4 regions of the Obesumbacterium proteus genome follow, and region 3 is predicted to be linked to each of the others. Evidence: predicted binding sites of a transcription regulator. Region 3 holds the regulator's gene; each other region holds the start of a gene.

Region 1 (5,128 bases), 2.4 Mb from region 3:
GGTAAAGAGTCAGCTGAAATCCCCGCCATGCGGGGATTGTTCATGTTGATTAAATCCGTTTGGCTTCGGGCAATTTTTTCAATGCTCGGCTAATCCACAGCGCTAAAACGAGCATCACGCTAAGAAAAATAACGATGCCGTTCCATCCATAATTGTTCCAGAACACGCCGCCGAGTGTACCGGCTACGCTGGAGCCGACATAATAACAGAATAGGTAGAGTGATGATGCTTGGCCTTTAGCGCGACGGGCGCGGCGACCAATCCAACTACTCGCCACTGAATGTGCAGCAAAGAAGCCCGCGGTAAACAGCATCATGCCAATAAAAATGGTGGTTAGCGGGGCAAAAAGCGTAATCAATAGCCCAATCAGCATAATAAAGATTGAAACGGTCAGCACCGGACCACGCCCAAATTTGCTAGTTAACGCACCGGCTTTAGGCGAACTGTATGAACCTGTCAGGTAAACCACCGATAACAGACCGACCAAAGCCTGGCTGAGAGAGTACGGCGTGCCAAGCAGGCGATAGCCAATATAGTTAAACAGCGTGACGAAACTCCCCATCAGCAGAAAACCTTCGGCAAAAAGCAGCGGAAGACCTTTGTCATGCCAATGGAGCCGGAAGTTAATGAGTAATGTTCGTGGACGAAGGGGCGTCGCTCTGAAGTGTTTCGACGCGGGTAGGATTTTCCAGAACATAAACGCCGCGGCAAGGGCAAACAAACCAATAATGGCCACTGCAATACGCCAAGAGAAGAAATCGGTCAGAACGCCGCTGACTAAACGCCCACTCATTCCTCCAATCGAGTTACCGCTGATGTACAGCCCCATGGAAAATGCCACTACGGCGGGATCGATCTCCTCGCTAAGATAAGTCATAGCGACCGCGGCAACGCCGCTCAACGACAGTCCAACCAGCGCACGCATGACTAAAATGCCGTGCCAGCTGGTCATCATTGAACAAATTAACGTGCATATTGCCGCCATCAATAACGCGGTAACCATCACCTGTTTACGTCCAATCGCATCTGATAACGGGCCGGTGAACATCAACCCAACGGCAAGCAACCCCGTAGAGACGGAAAGTGACAGGCTACTGCTGGCCGGTGAAATCCCAAAATCATGCGACAGTACGGGCAGAATAGGCTGAACGCAATAAAGCAGGGCGAAGGTTGCCAGACCCGCTGAGAACAGCGCCAGAGTGACGCGGATAAACTGCGGCTGACCACGTTCAATGTATGGAAGTTTGTTTAACGCACGGCGCGTTGGTGCTACAGGCGACACAACAGGCGAGTTTGAGGTTGAATCAATGCGAGACGGCATTGTTTCTGCCGGAGGGGTTTCCAATCTGTATCCTTACCGAAAATATCGGGTAAAACGGTTCATCAGCTCTGCTTGCCCATATTATGTGCGGCAGGTCACAACGGCTGATATAAATTCAGCATAGGTATCAGCGAATTTATTGTCTAATATATTAATAAATGAAAATAAGACGTTTAAGATATCAATTGGCCTATGCGTATAGAAATTAGACATCTCAAGTACTTTATTGCCGTTGCTGAAGAGTGCCATTTTGGGCGAGCGGCGGAGCGTTTAAATATCTCTCAGCCACCATTGAGCCAACAAATTCAGGCGCTTGAAGTGGAAGTGGGTGCTCGGCTTTTAGAACGAAACAACCGAAATGTGAGCCTCACGCAAGCGGGCGAACTCTTTCTAAAAGAGTGCTACGAAATAGTGGATCACCTTTCACAAGCGGCAGAAAACGCGGCGCGGGCGCATCGAGGTGAACTGGGTAATTTAAAGATTGGCTTTACCTCGTCCGCTCCGTTTATCAGTTTGGTGGCCAGCAGCCTATTTATTTTCCGGCAGCGCTATCCCTTGGTTCACATGCAAATGCGTGAGGTGAACACTAAGCAACAAATTGAACCGCTATTAGAAGGAAAGCTCGATATTGGCGTGATGCGCAATACGCGATTACCCGACACGCTGACGCATCAACTCTTGCTGCGCGAGCCTTTGGTTGCGGTGTTACACCAGGATCACCCGCTGGCAGCTTCTGGGCGCGAGAAATTGAAGTTTAGCGATTTGGCGAATCAGCCCTTTGTCTTTTTTTCCCGAGAAGTGGGAACCGCGCTGCATGATGAAATATTAACGCTGCTGAAAAATGCAGGTATCACTCCCTATATCACGCAAGAAGTGGGGGAAGCGATGACGATTGTCGGGTTGGTTTCCGCAGGGCTCGGCGTGTCTATTTTACCGGCGTCGTTTACACGAATTCAGGTTGATGGCGTTTGCTATAGATACTTAGACGAGGAAACGGCGTTCACGGAAGTTTGGCTCGCTTACAGTAAAACTAGGCCATTGAGCGCGCAGGCAACGGCATTGATAAATTTAATGATTGCTCAACCATAGATAAACAATCGCTGCTAAAATCGACCATTGCTGGGCTTATTTGTGCACTAAATCACATAACGAATCAAATAGTTGACGGGTTTACTCAAAACCGACACCATAGCGTTAATATTTATTTAGAAGCGCGAAAAATAAGCGGGAGTAGGTCGGTGATAGCTGAAAGCCAGCCGGGACATATTGATCAAATCAAGCAGATAAATGCTGGGGCGGTATACCGCCTTATTGATCAGCATGGCCAAATTTCCCGCATCGAACTCTCTAAGCGAGCACAGCTTGCGCCCGCCAGCATCACCAAAATTGTGCGTGAACTGCTAGAAGCACATCTAGTTCAAGAAACCGAATTTCAAGAAGTTGGAAGCCGCGGTCGTCCTGCCGTTGGTCTTATTTTAGATACCGTCGCTTGGCACTATCTCTGCGTTCGCGTGGGTCATGGTGTTATGACGCTGGCGTTGCGCGATCTCAGCAGTAAATTGGTCGCTGAAGACGATATCGAATTGCCTGCACAGGCAGATCAACCGTTACTCGAACGCATCATTAATGAAATTGACCAATTCTTTATCCGCCATCAGCATCAGCTTGAACGACTCACTGCCATTGCGATTACGCTTCCCGGATTGATTAATTCGGCGAAGGGGATGGTTCATCGCATGCCTTTTTATGATGATGTGTGTGATATGCCGCTGGGTCCCGAGCTGGAACAGCATACCGGCCTACCGGTGTTTCTTCAGCATGATATCTGCGCATGGACGATGGCGGAGTCGCTGTTCGGGGCTGGTGAAAACTGTAGAAATATGTTGCAGGTGGTTATCGATCACGATGTGGGTGCAGGTGTCATTACCGATGGTCGTTTGCTCAACGGTGGCCGACATAGCGTGGTGGAAATTGGTCATACGCAGGTCGATCCTTATGGCAAGCAGTGCTATTGCGGTAATCATGGCTGTTTGGAAACCGTGGCAGGGCTTGGGCATATTCTCGAATTAGCCGAGCAGCGGTTACCACTTTCACCATCGTCTTTGCTGCATAATGGACCGATCACGATTGATGCTATCTGTCAGGCGGCCATGCAGGGCGATCAGCTGTCGAAGGATATTATCAGCAGCGTAGGGAACAACGTGGGACGCATCCTCGCCATTATGGTAAATCTGTTTAATCCCGAGAAGATCCTGATTGGCTCTCCGCTCAATCAAGCCAGTGCAGTTCTCTTTCCCTCTATCAATGCGGCAATTCAGCAACAGTCTTTACCCTACTATGCGCAGGGACTGAGCGTTGAGGCTACGCGCTTCCGTAATAATGGCACCATGCCTGCGGCCGCATTAGTTAAAGAGGCGCTTTACAATGGTTCATTATTAGTTCAACTGTTGCAAGGCTAGCTATAACCGCACGTATTTGGCTAAATTCCTTTCTAATTCATACCCCTATTTTGGTAGAAATAACGGCACAAATAGCGGTATTTCATGAAATTGTCACCTCGATAAACAAAATATTGAGCTAACGCAAGCTGCTGCTTTAGCGCTTCGCCTAGACTTTTCATCATTCTTGATGGCGGATGGTAATTGTCGTTCCGCCAATTTTTTGGTGTTTTTTATCGGAGATTCTCCGGAGTATCATTCATGTTAAAGCGTGTTTTTGTCACAGGAACAGACACTGAAGTCGGTAAAACCGTCGTTTCTCGTGCGTTACTGCAATCCATCCATGCTTCTGGTGCTACTGCTGTAGGCTACAAGCCTATCGCCGTCGGTAGTGAAGAAACCCCGCAAGGACTGCGTAATAAAGATGCGTTAACATTGCAGGCGTCTTCTTCTATCCCATTGAATTATGATGAAGTAAACCCGATAACGTTGCAGGAAGAAATTGCTAACGCTTATACCGGTGAGCCATTGGATTACAGCCTCATGAGCCGTGGGCTTCAAAATCTGAGCGGTAAATCTGAGCACTTAGTAGTTGAGGGCACCGGAGGCTGGCGCGTCTTAATGCACGATTTACGCCCGTTATCTGAATGGGTAGTGCAAGAACAACTGCCGGTGATTTTAGTGGTCGGTATTAAGCTGGGTTGCATTAGCCACGCTATTTTGACGGCACAGGCGATTATCAATGACGGTTTGCCATTTGCCGGTTGGATTGCCAACCGTATCAACCCTGGGCTTTCGCATTATGCCGAAACGTTAGAAGCGTTACGTCAAAAATTGCCAGGGCCACAGTTGGGCGAAATTCCATACCTGTTCCGTCCTGAGGAAAAAGATCTGTCTAAATATATCGATCTCTCCCCTCTTAAATAACGCCGTCTATTTACCGTAAACTGACCCTGTCCGCAGCCAGCGCGACAGGGTTGTCGCCATCACGCAGGCCAGTAATAATCCCGGTAACAACGTATATTCTCCCGTCATTTCAAACACCATCAGCGCAGACATCACTGGCGCATGCGTGGTTGCTGCCAGCAGCGTAGCCATGCCGGTGAGCGCCATCAATAATGCGATGTGTTCGCCCGTACCCGGCCAGAGCGCAAATAGCTGTCCAACAAATGCGCCTAGCGCAGCACCAATAAACAGCGTGGGTGTAAAGACCCCACCGGGAGCCCCTGAGCCACTGCTCGCCAGTATCGCAACCAGTTTACACAGCAAAATGGCCCCAATGAGTAAAGCACCCGGCGGAGCAGACAGCAACGATTGAACCACGCTGTAGCCATTTCCCCAGACCTCGGGAAAAATGATAGATAATCCG
Region 2 (5,128 bases), 2.2 Mb from region 3:
GAATCGAACTGGTGACCTACTGATTACAAGTCAGTTGCTCTACCTACTGAGCTAAGTCGGCGAATTTGGCGGAAGGATAGAGATTCGAACTCTAGGAGCTATTACACTCGACGGTTTTCAAGACCGCTGCCTTAAACCACTCAGCCATCCTTCCAATGGGGGCAGATATTAGCGACCTTCCCGTTGGCTGTCCAGCGCTAAAATGTTTTTTTTGTTCAAGTGGACAATAATCAGCCCAAGCGAATTATTTTCAACCAGATAGTGCTATTTATTAATCAGTTAGGCGTCTGTTTTCAACATTTTTCATGCAATAATGCTTTGCATACAGCGTGAAATTTTCTTCGTGAAGTGACCTTTTTTAGGTTTTTTATGACAAACCACACAAAAATATTAGTGAGCAGCTGCCTAATGGGCTTTCCAGTTCGCTATAACGGCAGTGCCAAACCGTTTATGCCTCCGTCATTACTACGCTGGCAGGAAGAAGGACGACTTATTCTCTGCTGTCCAGAGATCAGCGCTGGTTTTCCAACTCCGCGCCTAAGCGCGGAAATACGCGTCACGTCACAGGGAGAGCGCACGGTGGTTGAATCCGATAGTCACGATGTGACATCCGGCTATCTGGCAGGCGCTTATATTGCTCTACAGCTGGCCCTTAAACATCAATGCCGCTTTGCATTGCTAACTGATGGCAGTCCCTCATGTGGCAGTTCACAGATTTATGATGGGAGTTTCAGTGGTACACGGATCGCGGGAATGGGAGTCACGGCTTCCCTGCTACGTGAAAATGGTATAGCTGTTTTTGGTGAATCCGAATTCTCATCCCTAGAGCAGGCAATCCATTCCTTGGATATGAAAACGGCCTTCTAACAGGCCGTTGAGTTGATAAAAGTAGGGTATTACAATTTTTTGCTCAAACGATAATCAAGGGAATAGCGTCCAGCACCTGTCACTATCAACAATAAAAGCCCGCCAATAATACTGATGTTTTTATAGAAGTTGATCTCGTTAAGTACCATATCCATCCCGCTCAGTTTCCAGAATGGGTGACCAATAATTGAAGTTCCTAAAACATAGAGTGCAAAAACTGCGGCGATCGGGCGAGTCCAAAGCCCCAGAATAATCGCCAAGCCGAAGAAGAACTCAATAACAACGGCAATAATGGCAGAAACATACGGTAACGGTGCGCCATATCCCTGCATGGCAGAAACAGCTAGCTCAAAATGAGCTAATTTCCACCAGCCAAAGATAATAAACAGCAGCATCAGCAGTATTCTGGAAAGAAGAATAAGAGAATCTTTCATACCGTCGCTCATTTTTAACTCCTTTTGTGTAAAAAGAGGACAACCTGCCTACTTTTATTTTAGAACACAATGGGGATTTATCGAGCGGCGAATGAAATTGGCCATACCGCAGAGTATAGATATGGCCAAAAAGAGGAGTAGTCGGTGTTGTTAGCTCATCGCGTGAAATGTTGTCACGATCTCTAAAATACCGTTAATGATAAACTGAACGCCCATGCAGACTAATAAAAATCCCATCAGACGGGAAATAGCGTCAATGCCGCCCTTTCCAACCAGCTTCATAATGGCGCCCGAGCTACGCAAGCACCCCCATAAAATGACGCTGACGGATAAAAATACCAATACCGGTGCAACCAATAATACCCACTCTGGGAAATCAGCACCGTGCTTGATGGTGGACGCAGAACTGATGATCATCGCGATAGTCCCTGGACCCGCAGTGCTTGGCATCGCTAACGGAACAAAGGCAATATTAGCCGTTGGGTGCTTCACCAGCTCTTCAGTTTTGCTTTCAACCTCGGGCCGATCCTCCATTTTCTGCTGAGGAAACAGCATCCTAAAACCAATAAATGCCACGATTAGTCCACCCGCGATACGCAGGCCAGGAATAGAGATCCCGAAGGTGTTCATGACTAACTGACCGGCGTAGAAGGCCACCACCATGATCGCAAATACATAGACTGAAGCCATTAGCGACTGGCGATTTCTCTCCTCGCGATTCATATTTCCGGCTAAGCCAAGAAATAACGCGACCGTTGTTAGCGGGTTAGCCAGCGGTAACAAGACCACGAGCCCTAGCCCAATTGCTTTAAATAATTCAACCATTCGTCATTCTATCCTTGATGTATTTTTCTAATACGCGTGATACAACATTTGAGTATATAAAATCGACTCTACCCTTGCTATGCCGATTATCGTCCACCGTTTTTCTTCATCGATTTATCCAGTTCATTACGTATCTGCGCATGGCTGATTAACGCAAAGATGAAAGTTCCACCAATAATATTTCCGGCCAACGTGGGTAAAGCAAACGGGTATAAAAACGCATGCCAATGTAGGTGTCCCGAGAACACCAGATAAAGAATTTCAACTGACCCAACCACAATATGTGTTAAATCACCTATCGCCACCAGATATGTCATGATAATAATCACCCATATCTTGGCTGCTCCCGCTGATGGGAACATCCATACCATTGAGGCAATAATCCAACCCGAGATAACCGCGTTGGCGAACATCTCCGTTGGTGAATTACTCATTACTTGCTGACTAATGGTTACAAATGCTTTACGCGTTTCCACATCGAATACCGGCAAATGCCAAAAAATATAGGCCACCAATCCAGTACCGACCAGATTACCGAGGAGAACTAATCCCCATAGCCGCATCAACAAAATAAGATTGGTTTTGTTAGGTTTATTCATGACGGGGAGCACTGCCGTTAACGTATTCTCGGTAAACAGTTGCTGGCGCGCCATGATGACAATGATAAACCCAAAGGTATAACCAAAGTTCTCAAGTAAAAAGGCTCCGGGAACACCATCAAGTTTCACATGGAAAATGCCCTTGGCCATCAGCGAAGCCCCCATCGAGAGTCCCGCTGCCACCGCCGACCACAGAAGCGCCCAAACATCACGCTCCAGTTCCTTAGTGCCTTCTTGGCGAATAATTTCGTGAACCGCAGCGGCACGAGACGGTAGCCGCTCTTCATCAGTATTAATCGGCTTCCCTTGCTTCTCTTCTTCGTTATCGACCTTTAAATCATCAGCGGGTTTCTCATCGACAATCTCATCTTGTTTTGGCTCATCATTCATTCTGCGCTCCTCCTAATTCTTAGATTAAGCGTAGACGCTCATTCGAAGATGCAGTACCTCAGGTTTTATGTAGGCACGGTTGTGCCGTGTTTTGAATGAAAAACCTGCTGGAGCATTCGTTCAATGGAATTTATAATGTGATCAACATCACACTTTAATATTGAGTAAGGATTTGGTTACATGGGTACTGTTATGACCGGGCTGATCGTAGCCCGCTGGGAAATCATGAGCACTTTTATGATGTTTATTGCCAGCTCACTGAATGTGAAATTCCGCAAAAAGGGCCATCGCATTATCGCCTTTGCATTCAGCGGTATTGGTTTTGCCACCGCATGCTGGCTAGTTTTGACGTTATCTGGCAACACCATTAACACAGCCGGTATGAGCCATTTTTGGGCAGTTGCAAAAGATGTTTTCGTCGATGTAATGAGTCAGCCGTCTGCCTATAGCATGATGTAACAGGCACGGCATGCTCTCGGATTATGTCTACAATAGCATGACGCCGCAGGTCTTGATGGTTATACATCACTACCTGACGCACTGACGCCAGCTAAAAGTGAAGCCTTAAGCATTTTCATTGCCGTATTCCAGCGGCTTGAGCTATGGCGTGCAACGGCATATTTTGCTACTGACTGTGCAATTTTAACTCTTTTCGCATTCATCGTTTGGCTCCTCTGATAACTGAGCGTTATCCCCACACGCTCATCGTTATTAGGAAAAAGCCTATACCCTTCTGCTTCAAGCTGTGTTTTTGAATTGTAAACTTTTATCGAAAACTATATCCAAAAAACATAATTTAAAGACTTAGCATTATAAAATGCAAAAGGGCCGCAATGCGGCCCTTGGTTCAATCAGACAATTTAGTCTAATTTCGGATGCTGATCGATAAGGCGTTGTTTTTGACGTTCCAACTCCCCAATCTGCTCGTTAATATCTTCCACCTTCTGCTCAATGTTGTCATACGTTTCTTGTAACAACTCTTTGGCTTCAGCACGGTCTGATGCCGCTGGCGTTGCACCACGCAGTGGCTTGTTTGCGGTTTCTTTCATAAAGATACCCGTAGCCAAGCCTATCAATGCGACAACCATGAGGTAATACGCTGGCATATACAGATTATTTGTCGTCTCAACTAACCACGCAGCGATTGTTGGCGTTAAACCTGCCACCAAGACTGAGATGTTGAAAGAGATTGCCAAAGCGCTGTAACGGATATGCGTTGGGAACATGGCCGGTAGCGTCGATGCCATAACGCCGGTGAAGGCATTGAGTAATACGGCAAGGATAAGCAAACCTAAGAAGATTAACCCAATGACATCGCTGTTAATCAGTTTGAAGCATGGAATTGCCAACAGCAGTAATCCAACGCTACCGAAAATGATAAAAGGCTTACGGCCAAAACGGTCGCTCATTAACCCCATTACTGGCTGCACAAACAGCATACCAATCATGATAGCGATGATGATAAGCACCCCATGGTCTTCAGAGTAATGCAGGTTATGGGACAAATAACTCGGCATATACGTCAGCAGCATGTAATAGGTTACGTTGGTTGAAATCACCACGCCCACACACGTTAATAAGCTTTTCCAATGCTGGGAAACGATTTGTCTAAATGAAGTCTTAGGTGGGTTTTGAATCGCGTTGCGATCGTCTTTTTCCATTTTATCAACATGCTGTTGGAATGCCGGAGTTTCTTCCAACGCATGGCGCAGATAAAGACCGATTAAGCCCAGCGGAGCTGCAATGAAGAATGGAATACGCCATCCCCAATCCAGGAAGTCCTGCTCCCCTACAATGCTAGAAATAAGTACGACAACGCCTGCGCCAAGCACAAAGCCAGCTATCGAACCAAAATCCAACCAGCTTCCCATAAACCCACGTTTTCTATCTGGAGAATATTCGGCCACAAAAATTGCCGCGCCAGAATATTCACCACCGACAGAAAAGCCCTGCGCTAATTTGGCTAACAGCAGCAGGATTGGAGCCCAAATGCCGATAGAGGCATAGGAAGGG
Region 3 (5,128 bases):
TTGCGATCGGCATCAGGCGTTGTTGGTGTTCGATGAAGTACAAAGTGGCATGGGCCGAACCGGTAAACTCTTTACCTACATGCACTACGGCGTAACGCCGGATATTCTCACCACCGCCAAAGCGCTGGGAGGCGGTTTTCCGATTAGCGCCATGTTAACAACTCATGAAATTGCCAGCGCCATGCAGGTAGGCACCCATGGTACCACCTATGGCGGTAATCCACTGGCCTGTGCGGTTGCTGAGGCGGCTTTGGACGTGATCAATACATCTGAGGTGATGGCGGGAATTGAAGAGCGCCATGGCCTATTTGTGGAAGCGCTGGAGAAGATCAATGCCCAATACAATATCTTCACTCAGGTGCGTGGAATGGGGCTGTTGTTGGGCGCTGAACTGAGCCCTGCCTATCACGGTAAGGCGCGAGATATCTTACATGCTGCCGCCAGTGAAGGACTGATGCTGCTGAATGCAGGGCCGGATATTCTACGGTTTGCGCCATCGCTGGTTGTCGAGTTTGCCGATATCCATGAAGGCATGGCACGGCTGGAAAAAGCCATTGCCAAAGTCGTAGGCGGTCATTAATCCCTGAGTTTACGGCTCATCCAAATCCCGTGATGTGGCCGTTGCCGCCATGCTATCGACGAAATGGTATGCATGGCGCGTAAGTGCGCAATGATGCGCCGCAGATGCACTTCAATTTGCGTAACGGGCATCCCGTTAGTTTCTTGATCGTCAGACTGAAATACGGCGGCGTTGTCATTGAGCGTTGGACCATCGTGCTCCAAACGTTGCTGGCAAAGCTGCAATGCAATTTCACAACGCTGCAAATAATCCTGTGCCAGATTCTCGGTAAGCATGTAGTGATCGCGTGCGAGGATCGTCATGGCATTGAGGTGCTCAACGATAAACTGGCTGTGGGTGATCCACAGGCGCATATCCGTTAAATAGCGTGAATCAAACCCCGGTTCCTGCATCGCCTGATTCAGCGAAGTAAAGACGGCGTTGTGTGCCTGATTCACTTTCATGCGCGCATAGGCCAGCGCAGCCGTTTTAGGTTCAGGCGACAGTAAAAGGCGCAGCTCGTCTTGATAGGCTTCTAATGCCTGATGCGCATTTTTACGCAGCAAGCCGCTTTGCCACTGTGGCCACAGCCAGATGGTGCTGGCAAAGGCAAGAATACAGCCGAGAACCGTATCGATGAGACGCGGAACTAAGAAATGTAGCCCGTTAAGCTGTAACAGCTGGAGCGTATACACCGCCGTGATGGTGAAACCAATCACGGCCAGCCCGTAATTTTTCCTGAGAACTAAATAAGCCGCGATGGTTATCACCAGCATGCAGCTTAGCGTGACGTTCAACGGCAGGTTGAGCTGGAGCAGTCCTGCGGCAGCAATTAGCCCAACGAAAGTGCCTAGCGCACGGTGCTGGATCCTAACGCGCGTTGCGTTATAGCCATTTTGGATCACCAGCATGATCGTCAGCAAAACCCAATAGGGCTTTGGCAGATGAAATAACATGCCGAGGCTACTGCCTGCCGCCAGCGTAATGCCTAATCGTGCGGCGTTGCGCAGCGCGACTGACTTTAACGAAAGATAGGCGCGCAACGCAGGCCAGAAGGGAAGCCGTTGCTGAGTGGACATCAGATTGCGTTGATATAATGGGCGTTGGCGCTCGAGTAGGCGAGCCACGCGGCTAAAATGGTAGTAACAGAATTTGCCAACGGGGTTATCTGGGTGCTGATTAGACAGTTTTTCTAGCGCAGATAGCTCGTTATCCATCGAGAAATGTTGGGGATAACGGTGATATAAAATATCGTCAGCAACCGTTTTGAGCCGTTCTGTAATGACCTGAGCATTGCGGCGTAAAATCGCTTCGGCCTGACTTTTTTCGACCAGCTTTTGTACTTCATCGGGCTGAGACAGGCTAACGGTGATGTGTTCTTGCAAATCTAATGCGACCTGAAAATAGCGCAGCAGGCGTTTGTATTCAGGATTATGCACCAACGAAAGCATGTGCATTTGTTGGTATATCTGAGCAATAAGATCCATCACTTTTTGCTGACGTTGCAGCAACGGAGGCAGTGCGGTTTCAGGATCGATATGCTGAGTTAGCAGGCTGTACTTGGCTTCCATGTAGTCGCCAAGCTGAACGTAAAGCTGGCTGAGGTTTTCGCGGATCGGTTGCCCCTTCCACAGCAGGAACCAAAACCAGGTGAAAGCGCCATACCAAATAGTACCGACAATATACAGCAGTGGCCCATGCCAGATCGGCACGCTTCCCGCCATACTCAGGGTAAAAATAGAGGCAACCAGCGCTGCTGGCATAAGTCGCGCATGTAGCGGGCTAATCTCACCGTTAACGCCGAGCAATAAAGCCAAACCGAGCATGATCAGCGGTAGGGGAATTTGCCAAAGTAAGCATTGCTGTAGCAGAAAACTGCTAAAGGCAAATAAGCTGCCGCCAACGACTAAGCGTTTGATAAAGCGTTTATGTGGGGTATCGAGTCCGGCAATATTGCAGCAGGCGGGAACTAAAGAGAACATCAGCCCAAGTTGTAGATTACCTATCAACAGACCGAATAGCACAGGAAGACACAGCACCAGCGTTTGACGCAGTGCGTAGTTGACTTCCGGGTGGTAGATGAACCGCCGCCACATAGCCAAAGAAACCCGTGCAGCAAGGCTACACGGGCGTCATCTATCAGCGAGTGCCGTAAACGACGATGGTTTTTCCGTGTGCGGAGATCAGATTTTGATCTTCCAGCATCTTCAGAATACGACCAACGGTTTCACGGGAGCAGCCAACGATCTGGCCAATTTCCTGACGAGTGATCTTGATCTGCATACCATCTGGATGAGTCATGGCATCTGGCTGTTTGGCCAGATTCAGCAGGGTCTGAGCGATACGACCGGTTACGTCCAAGAACGCAAGGTTGCCGACTTTTTCAGAGGTAACCTGTAAGCGGCTAGCCATCTGAGCAGAAAGGCGCATCAGAATATCTGGATTGACCTGAATGAGCTGGCGGAATTTCTTGTAGGAAATTTCAGCCACTTCACAGGCGGTTTTTGCACGAACCCAGGCGCTACGTTCTTGCCCTTCCTCAAATAAGCCTAGTTCACCAATGAAATCGCCCTGATTCAGATAAGAAAGGATCATTTCTTTGCCTTCTTCATCTTTAATCAATACAGCAACGGAGCCCTTAACGATGTAGTACAGGGTTTCAGCCTTTTCACCTTGGTGGATCAGGGTACTTTTGGACGGATACTTGTGGATATGGCAATGAGACAAGAACCATTCAAGAGTCGGGTCTGTTTGCGGTTTGCCGAGAACCATTCGCTATTATCCTCTGTTGTTATCGCTGCCCTAATATCGGGATACTGATCCTGACAGTGTGCTTATCGTGGCACGGGGCTTTGCTTATTAACTTGTTATAGCACTTCATAATCGAGATATAGAGTAATAGGCTAAGGTAATTATTTCCTAGAGTTATTGATCTATACCCGTTTCAATCCATAAAGATCCATTTCGGCATAGTTTGTAGCACAGCTTTGTGCAGGTGTCTTGTGTTGTCTCGCTTCAGCATCAAGAAGTGAGGCCTCGGATTGCCTGTTTTTTATAGAAAGCGTAGTCTGATGCCAAAATTTAACCAAAGGGGTGATAAACATGCAGGCACGAGTGAAATGGGTTGAAGGGATGACTTTTCTGGGTGAATCCGCTTCAGGACACCAGATTCTTATGGATGGAAACGCTGGCGACAAAGCACCAAGCCCAATGGAAATGGTGCTGATGTCTGCGGGTGGATGCAGTGCGATTGACGTGGTTTCAATTTTGCAAAAAGGGCGACTGGACGTGCGCGACTGTGAAGTGAAATTAACCTCTGAGCGTCGTGAAGAAGCCCCTCGTTTGTTTACTCATATCAATCTGCATTTTGTGGTTACCGGCAAAGGGCTGACCGATAAAGCCGTTGAACGTGCGGTTGCCTTATCGGCCGAGAAGTATTGCTCGGTAGCGCTGATGTTGGGTCAGGCGGTGAATATTACTCACAGCTTTGAAACTATCGTGGTTGAGTAACGTTTTTACTCCCAAGCATAGTTTTGGCATTCCCAACGTAATAAATCCAGGAATCGCCGCGCCGTTAAGGTGAGCGGCGATTTTTGCGAATAGAACACGCAGTATTGGGCGGTGGGTAAATCGTCGATAGGCAATGCACAGAGCGTATTGCCTAATCCCAGCGGAGTCCGCATCGCCCGAGCCACGATGGTCAGATATTGTGCCTGTTGCACCATGCTTAATCCGCAAACCACGGAGTCCGTTCGGATCGGTGATTGGCTAAGCTGGTGGTAAAAATTCCCCATGGCGGATTCTAGCTGCTGGTAATAACCCATATCGGTTTCGGGTATCAGCCATTTTGCGTGCTTCAGCTCTTCTAACGATTTCGCTTGAGAAAATGGGTTGTCGCGGTGAGCGATAATGCAAAAGGGCGATTCAAATAACGGCTCACGTACCAGATCTATTGGCGTGGTTTCGGCTGTTAGCGTGCCGATGGCAAAATCGAGTCGCCCTTCACGCAAAGCCGGTAGAAGCGTCGAGAGCTGCGCTTCTTTGGCGTGTATATTGGCCTGTGGAAACTGAGACTTAAAGGTATCAGCGGCCTGAGGAAACACGGTTAGCGCAATTAGCGATGAAAAGCCTACAGAAACTGATCCTTGAGAATATTGGCTTATCTGCTCAATTTCATCTGCCGCGCGCTGTAGTTCTTCCAAAATAAGCTGCGAGCGTGCCGCAAACGCGCTTCCTGTTTCAGTCAGCATCATTCCTTTGGCTCCGCGCACGATAAGCTGCGTATTCAGCGTATGTTCCAATTCTTTGATCGCTCTGCTTATTGCTGGCTGTGACTGGTTTAATGCGCGTGCGGCGGCGCGAATACTTCCGCGACGAATCACTTCCTGAAACGTTTTTAACTGCTGAATTTTTGGCAGATATTTCACCGCGCTTCCCCTATCAATAAAAAGCATCACCCCCAAAAAAATGACATCTTACACGGTGTGGGTAAAGACGATATTTTCATCAATGCCATCTGGCGCGCAGTTAATAAAAAGAAAGCGATGCACATCACATAAGCACCCCTAT
Region 4 (5,128 bases), 1.4 Mb from region 3:
ATCCTATCCGCCAACTAATCAAAGCCTAAATCGTAAAATTGAGATTAGTCGAATCGGCCATTACGAATATTTTAGTCGTAATAAAAACACAAAAAAAAACACCCTAACGACAACGCTAGGGTGTTTTATTCAGCCATCACGCTAATCAAATTAGCGGGATGCAACAAGCATTACAGAACGTCTTTGCAGTTCAGTTCGTCAAATGCCAGTTCCAGACGAGCAATCATGCTGGTCTGAGCAGCACGCAACCAAACGCGTGGATCGTAGAATTTCTTGTTAGGTTTGTCTGCGCCTTCTGGGTTACCCAGCTGGCCCTGCAGATAGCCTTCATTTTTCTTGTAATAGTTCAGAATACCTTCCCATGTTGCCCACTGGGTATCGGTATCGATATTCATTTTAATTACGCCGTAGCTGACCGCTTCTTTGATTTCTGCAGCAGTAGAACCAGAACCACCGTGGAATACGAAGTTCAGGCTGTTGTGTGGCAGGTTGTGTTTCTTAGAAACGTATTCCTGAGAGTTGTGCAGGATTTTTGGTGTCAGCTGTACGTTACCTGGCTTGTATACGCCGTGTACGTTACCGAAAGAGGCAGCGATAGTGAAACGTGGGCTGATTGCGTTCAGTTTAGTGTACGCGTAATCAACGTCTTCTGGCTGAGTGTACAGCGCAGAGCTATCCATATGGCTGTTATCCACGCCATCTTCTTCACCACCGGTGCAACCCAGTTCAATTTCCAGCGTCATGCCGATTTTAGACATGCGGGTCAGATACTTGGAGCAGATCTCGATGTTTTCTTCCAGAGACTCTTCAGACAGGTCGATCATGTGAGAAGAGAACAGTGGTTTGCCAGTAGCAGCGAAATGTTTTTCACCCGCGTCCAACAGGCCGTCTAACCATGGCAGCAATTTCTTAGCGCAGTGGTCAGTGTGCAGAATAACTGGAACACCGTAGTGTTCAGCCATCTGGTGTACGTGATGCGCACCAGAGATAGCACCCAGGATTGCAGCCCCCTGAGGAACGTCGGTTTTCACGCCTTTACCAGCGATAAATGCAGCACCGCCGTTTGAGAACTGAACGATAACCGGAGCACGTGCTTTAGAAGCAGCTTCCATTACCGCATTGATTGAGTCTGTACCAACACAGTTAACTGCAGGCAATGCGAAATTGTTTTCTTTAGCGATCTGGAAAACTTTCTGAACATCATCACCAGTGATGACACCCGGTTTAACAAAATCAAAAATTTTAGACATGTTACGTCGTCCTGTTTCGTGGGCCGTAAGTAAAAAATAAATCGTCTTCAGCTACTTGCTACACGCTTATCACGAATATCGTAATAAAGCGCCATGTATCCAAATAGATAGAACAACGGGAGGCTCGGCCTCCCGTTACGGTTCATTACTGCTTAGCACGTTCTTCCAGCATCACTACCGCTGGCAATTTTTTGCCTTCAACGAATTCTAAGAATGCGCCGCCGCCAGTAGAGATGTAGGAAATTTTGTCTGCGATACCGAATAGATCGATAGCCGCCAGAGTATCACCGCCGCCTGCGATAGAGAATGCTTCGCTATCAGCGATTGCTTGAGCAACGATCTCGGTGCCTTTGCGGAAGTTAGGGAACTCGAACACACCGACTGGGCCGTTCCACAGAATGGTTTTCGCATTCTTCAGAATTTCAGCCAGCTGGTGTGCTGAAGCATCACCCAGATCCAGAATCTGCTCGTCATCTTTAATGTCGTTGACTGATTTCAGCGTTGCAGCCGCAGTTTCAGAGAACTCGGTAGCAACACGAACGTCGGTAGGAACTGGGATGTCACAGGTTGTCAGCAGTTTTTTCGCTTCATCAACCAGATCGGCTTCGTACAGTGATTTACCGACGTTGTGGCCTTGAGCTGCAACGAAGGTGTTCGCGATGCCGCCACCAACAATCAGTTTGTCAGCGATTTTAGACAGAGAATCCAGAACGGTCAGCTTGGTAGAAACTTTTGAACCACCAACGATAGCAACCATTGGGCGTGCTGGGTTACCCAGCGCTTTGCCCAGTGCTTCCAGCTCTGCAGACAGCAGAGGACCCGCACATGCGATAGGTGCAAATTTACCTACGCCGTGGGTTGAAGCCTGTGCACGGTGTGCAGTACCGAATGCGTCCATGACGTAAACGTCACACAGTGCAGCGTATTTTTTAGACAGGGTTTCGTCGTCTTTCTTTTCGCCTTTGTTGAAGCGAACGTTTTCCAGAACAACCAGTTCACCTTCTGCAACGTCAACACCGTCCAAGTAGTCTTTAGCCAGACGAACTGGAGACTTCAGGTGGTCTTTCAGATAGTTAACAACCGGCAGCAGAGAGTACTCTTCGTTGTATTCGCCTTCGGTAGGACGACCCAGATGGGAAGTAACCATTACACGAGCGCCCTGCTTCAGAGCAGCTTCGATAGTTGGCAGCGATGCACGGATACGCGCATCAGAAGTCACTTTGCCTTCTTTAACTGGAACGTTCAGATCTGAACGGATCAGGACACGTTTACCAGCCAAATCCAAATCGGTCATCTTAATTACAGACATGGTGAACCCTCTCGTTGATTCTCTTAAAGTTGCTTGACCGTCACAGCTGCACAGGCGGCTGTGCCGTACTGGAAACCGCTTGGAACATTGCCAGCGTCGTATCTAACATACGATTGGCAAAACCCCATTCGTTGTCGCACCAGACCAACGTTTTTATCAAGTGTTGACCGCTGACGCGCGTCTGCGTGCCATCAACAATGGCACTGTGCGGGTCGTGATTAAAATCGGTCGAAACCAGTGGTAATTCTGTATAGTCAACTATACCACGAAATGAGGTGCTTGCTGCCTTTTGCAGTAGGTGGTTGACATCACTCACCTTTACTGCGGCCTGCACGCTAACGCTCAAATCGATTGCCGTAACGTTAATCGTCGGCACTCGCACTGAAATCGCCTCAAAGCGATCGCAGAACTTAGGAAAAATGCGGGTGATACCAGCGGCCAATTTCGTGTCGACAGGAATTATCGACTGGCTGGCCGCGCGTGTCCGACGCAGGTCGGAATGGTACGCATCTATCACCGGCTGATCGTTCATTGATGAGTGAATCGTGGTAACCGTACCCGATTCAATCCCAAACGCATCATCGAGCAATTTAATGACTGGGATAATGCAGTTAGTCGTGCAGGATGCGTTAGACACAATGTGGTGTTCTGGCTGCAATTCCTGCTGGTTCACACCATAGACTACGGTTGCATCAAGATCGTGACTGCCGGGGTGGGAGAACAAAACTTTTTTGGCCCCCGCCATAATATGAGCTTCGCCATCGGCTCGACTGCCATAAACACCGCTACAGTCTAGTACGATATCCACACCCAGTTCACGCCACGGCAAATCTGCAATCTGCTTCTCATGCAGCAGACGAATAGTGTCATCGCCCACCCACATCGTATCCCGCTCCTGACGGACATCCCAAGCAAAGCGCCCATGGCTGGAATCGTATTTCAATAAATGAGCCATGCCTTCCGCATTTGCCAATTCATTTATCGCTACCACGGACATCTCTACTCTACGACCGGATTCGTATAACGCGCGTAATACGCTGCGTCCGATTCGACCAAAACCGTTTATTGCGATGCGAATAGTCATATCACTCCCTGCGCCAAACGCAGTTTAAAACGAAAGTTTTAAGGCAAGAGCATAGAGTAATCCAGCATCGAAAACGATGGAAATCCCGTTGTCACATAATCCCGATAATTGATGCTTCATCAATCAACTGAAACGCTTCAGCCAAGAATAAACCAAAGCCTCAACAAAAGAAATAACCGCAATAAAATGGGCGTTATGCCTCGCTTTCTTTCGCTTAAAATGTGCTATAGCTCACAATTTATGGGCGTTAAAGAGTGCCGCTAAGCATAAAAAAACGGGACTGCCCTGCGGCAATCCCGTTTTTATCAGCGATAACTACCAAATTATTTCAGCAGCGCTTTCGCTTTAGCAACAACGTTGTCTACGGTGAAGCCAAACTCTTTGAACAGCAGCTCAGCTGGCGCAGATTCGCCGAAGGTCGTCATACCGACTACGGCACCGTTCAGGCCAACATACTTGTACCAGAAGTCAGCGATACCGGCTTCAACAGCAACGCGAGCGCTAACTGCCGCTGGCAGTACGGACTCACGATAGGCAGCATCTTGCTTATCGAAGACTTCAGTCGCAGGCATTGAAACAACACGAACCTTACGGCCTTCCGCAGTCAGCTGATCCGCAGCGTTCACAGCCAGTTCAACTTCAGAACCGGTCGCAATGAAGATAAGCTCTGGCTGACCAGCGCAATCTTTCAGGATGTAACCGCCGCGAGAGATGTTAGCCACCTGCTCTGGGGTACGATCCATCTGGGCCAGATTCTGACGCGAGAAGATCAGCGCAGATGGGCCATCGTTACGCTGAATAGCGAACTGCCATGCAACCGCAGATTCAACCTGGTCACATGGACGCCATGTGTTCATGTTTGGCGTCACACGCAGGCTAGCCATCTGCTCAACCGGCTGGTGAGTTGGGCCATCTTCACCCAGACCGATAGAGTCATGGGTATAAACGAAGATGTTACGGATTTTCATAAGCGCGGCCATGCGAACGGCGTTGCGTGCATATTCCATAAACATCAGGAAGGTTGCGCCGTATGGCAGGAAACCGCCGTGCAGAGCAATACCGTTCATGATGGCTGACATACCGAATTCACGTACACCGTAATGGATGTAGTTACCGGCCAGATCTTCGTTCAACGGCTTAGAACCAGACCACATGGTCAGGTTACTTGGTGCCAAGTCAGCAGAACCACCTAAGAATTCAGGCAGAACTTTACCGAAAGCTTCCAGCGCATTTTGAGACGCTTTACGGCTCGCGATTTTCGCTGGGTTAGCTTGCAGGTGATCGATGAATTTCTTGGATTCTTCAGCCCAGTTAGCTGGCAGCTCACCGCTTACGCGACGTTTGAACTCAGCAGCCAGTTCAGGGAATGCAGCCTGATAGGCAGCAAATTTCTTATCCCAAGCGCTTTCTTTCGCTTTGCCCGCTTCTTTTGCATCCCACTGAGAATAGATTTCCTGAGGGATTTCAAACGGAGCGTAGTTCCAG

What was found. Region 3 encodes CRP, which controls carbon source genes, mostly activating them, when cyclic AMP is high. Its sites were predicted from a motif close to ATGTGANNNNNNTCACAT; they were not measured.
Region 1: the regulator CRP is predicted to act here: its motif matches at 2,451-2,468, upstream of mlc (sugar metabolism global transcriptional regulator Mlc).
Region 2: the regulator CRP is predicted to act here: its motif matches at 3,251-3,268, upstream of DSM2777_RS15410 (YjcB family protein).
Region 4: the regulator CRP is predicted to act here: its motif matches at 3,863-3,880, upstream of epd (erythrose-4-phosphate dehydrogenase).

The regions. Positions count from the first base shown of each region.
Region 1 covers NZ_CP014608.1:3,424,935-3,430,062, forward strand. Annotated here, with positions in the region: gene DSM2777_RS16310 (MFS transporter) at 50-1,321, opposite strand; gene DSM2777_RS16315 (LysR family transcriptional regulator) at 1,514-2,410, shown strand; gene mlc (sugar metabolism global transcriptional regulator Mlc) at 2,560-3,780, shown strand; gene bioD (dethiobiotin synthase) at 4,021-4,686, shown strand; gene clcB (voltage-gated ClC-type chloride channel ClcB) at 4,693-5,128, opposite strand, start outside.
Region 2 covers NZ_CP014608.1:3,236,300-3,241,427, reverse strand. Annotated here, with positions in the region: tRNA gene DSM2777_RS15440 (tRNA-Thr) at 1-61, opposite strand, end outside; tRNA gene DSM2777_RS15435 (tRNA-Ser) at 67-154, opposite strand; gene DSM2777_RS15430 (2-thiouracil desulfurase family protein) at 370-867, shown strand; gene DSM2777_RS15425 (DoxX family protein) at 897-1,313, opposite strand; gene DSM2777_RS15420 (MarC family NAAT transporter) at 1,452-2,126, opposite strand; gene DSM2777_RS15415 (formate/nitrite transporter family protein) at 2,213-3,115, opposite strand; gene DSM2777_RS15410 (YjcB family protein) at 3,296-3,574, shown strand; gene DSM2777_RS24700 (hypothetical protein) at 3,634-3,777, opposite strand; gene proP (glycine betaine/L-proline transporter ProP) at 3,976-5,128, opposite strand, start outside.
Region 3 covers NZ_CP014608.1:1,051,131-1,056,258, forward strand. Annotated here, with positions in the region: gene argD (bifunctional acetylornithine/succinyldiaminopimelate transaminase) at 1-580, shown strand, start outside; gene DSM2777_RS04975 (YccS/YhfK family putative transporter) at 577-2,655, opposite strand; gene crp (cAMP-activated global transcriptional regulator CRP) at 2,699-3,331, opposite strand; gene DSM2777_RS04985 (OsmC family protein) at 3,662-4,069, shown strand; gene DSM2777_RS04990 (LysR substrate-binding domain-containing protein) at 4,075-4,986, opposite strand.
Region 4 covers NZ_CP014608.1:4,675,404-4,680,531, forward strand. Annotated here, with positions in the region: gene fbaA (class II fructose-bisphosphate aldolase) at 171-1,250, opposite strand; gene pgk (phosphoglycerate kinase) at 1,396-2,559, opposite strand; gene epd (erythrose-4-phosphate dehydrogenase) at 2,600-3,643, opposite strand; gene tkt (transketolase) at 3,967-5,128, opposite strand, start outside.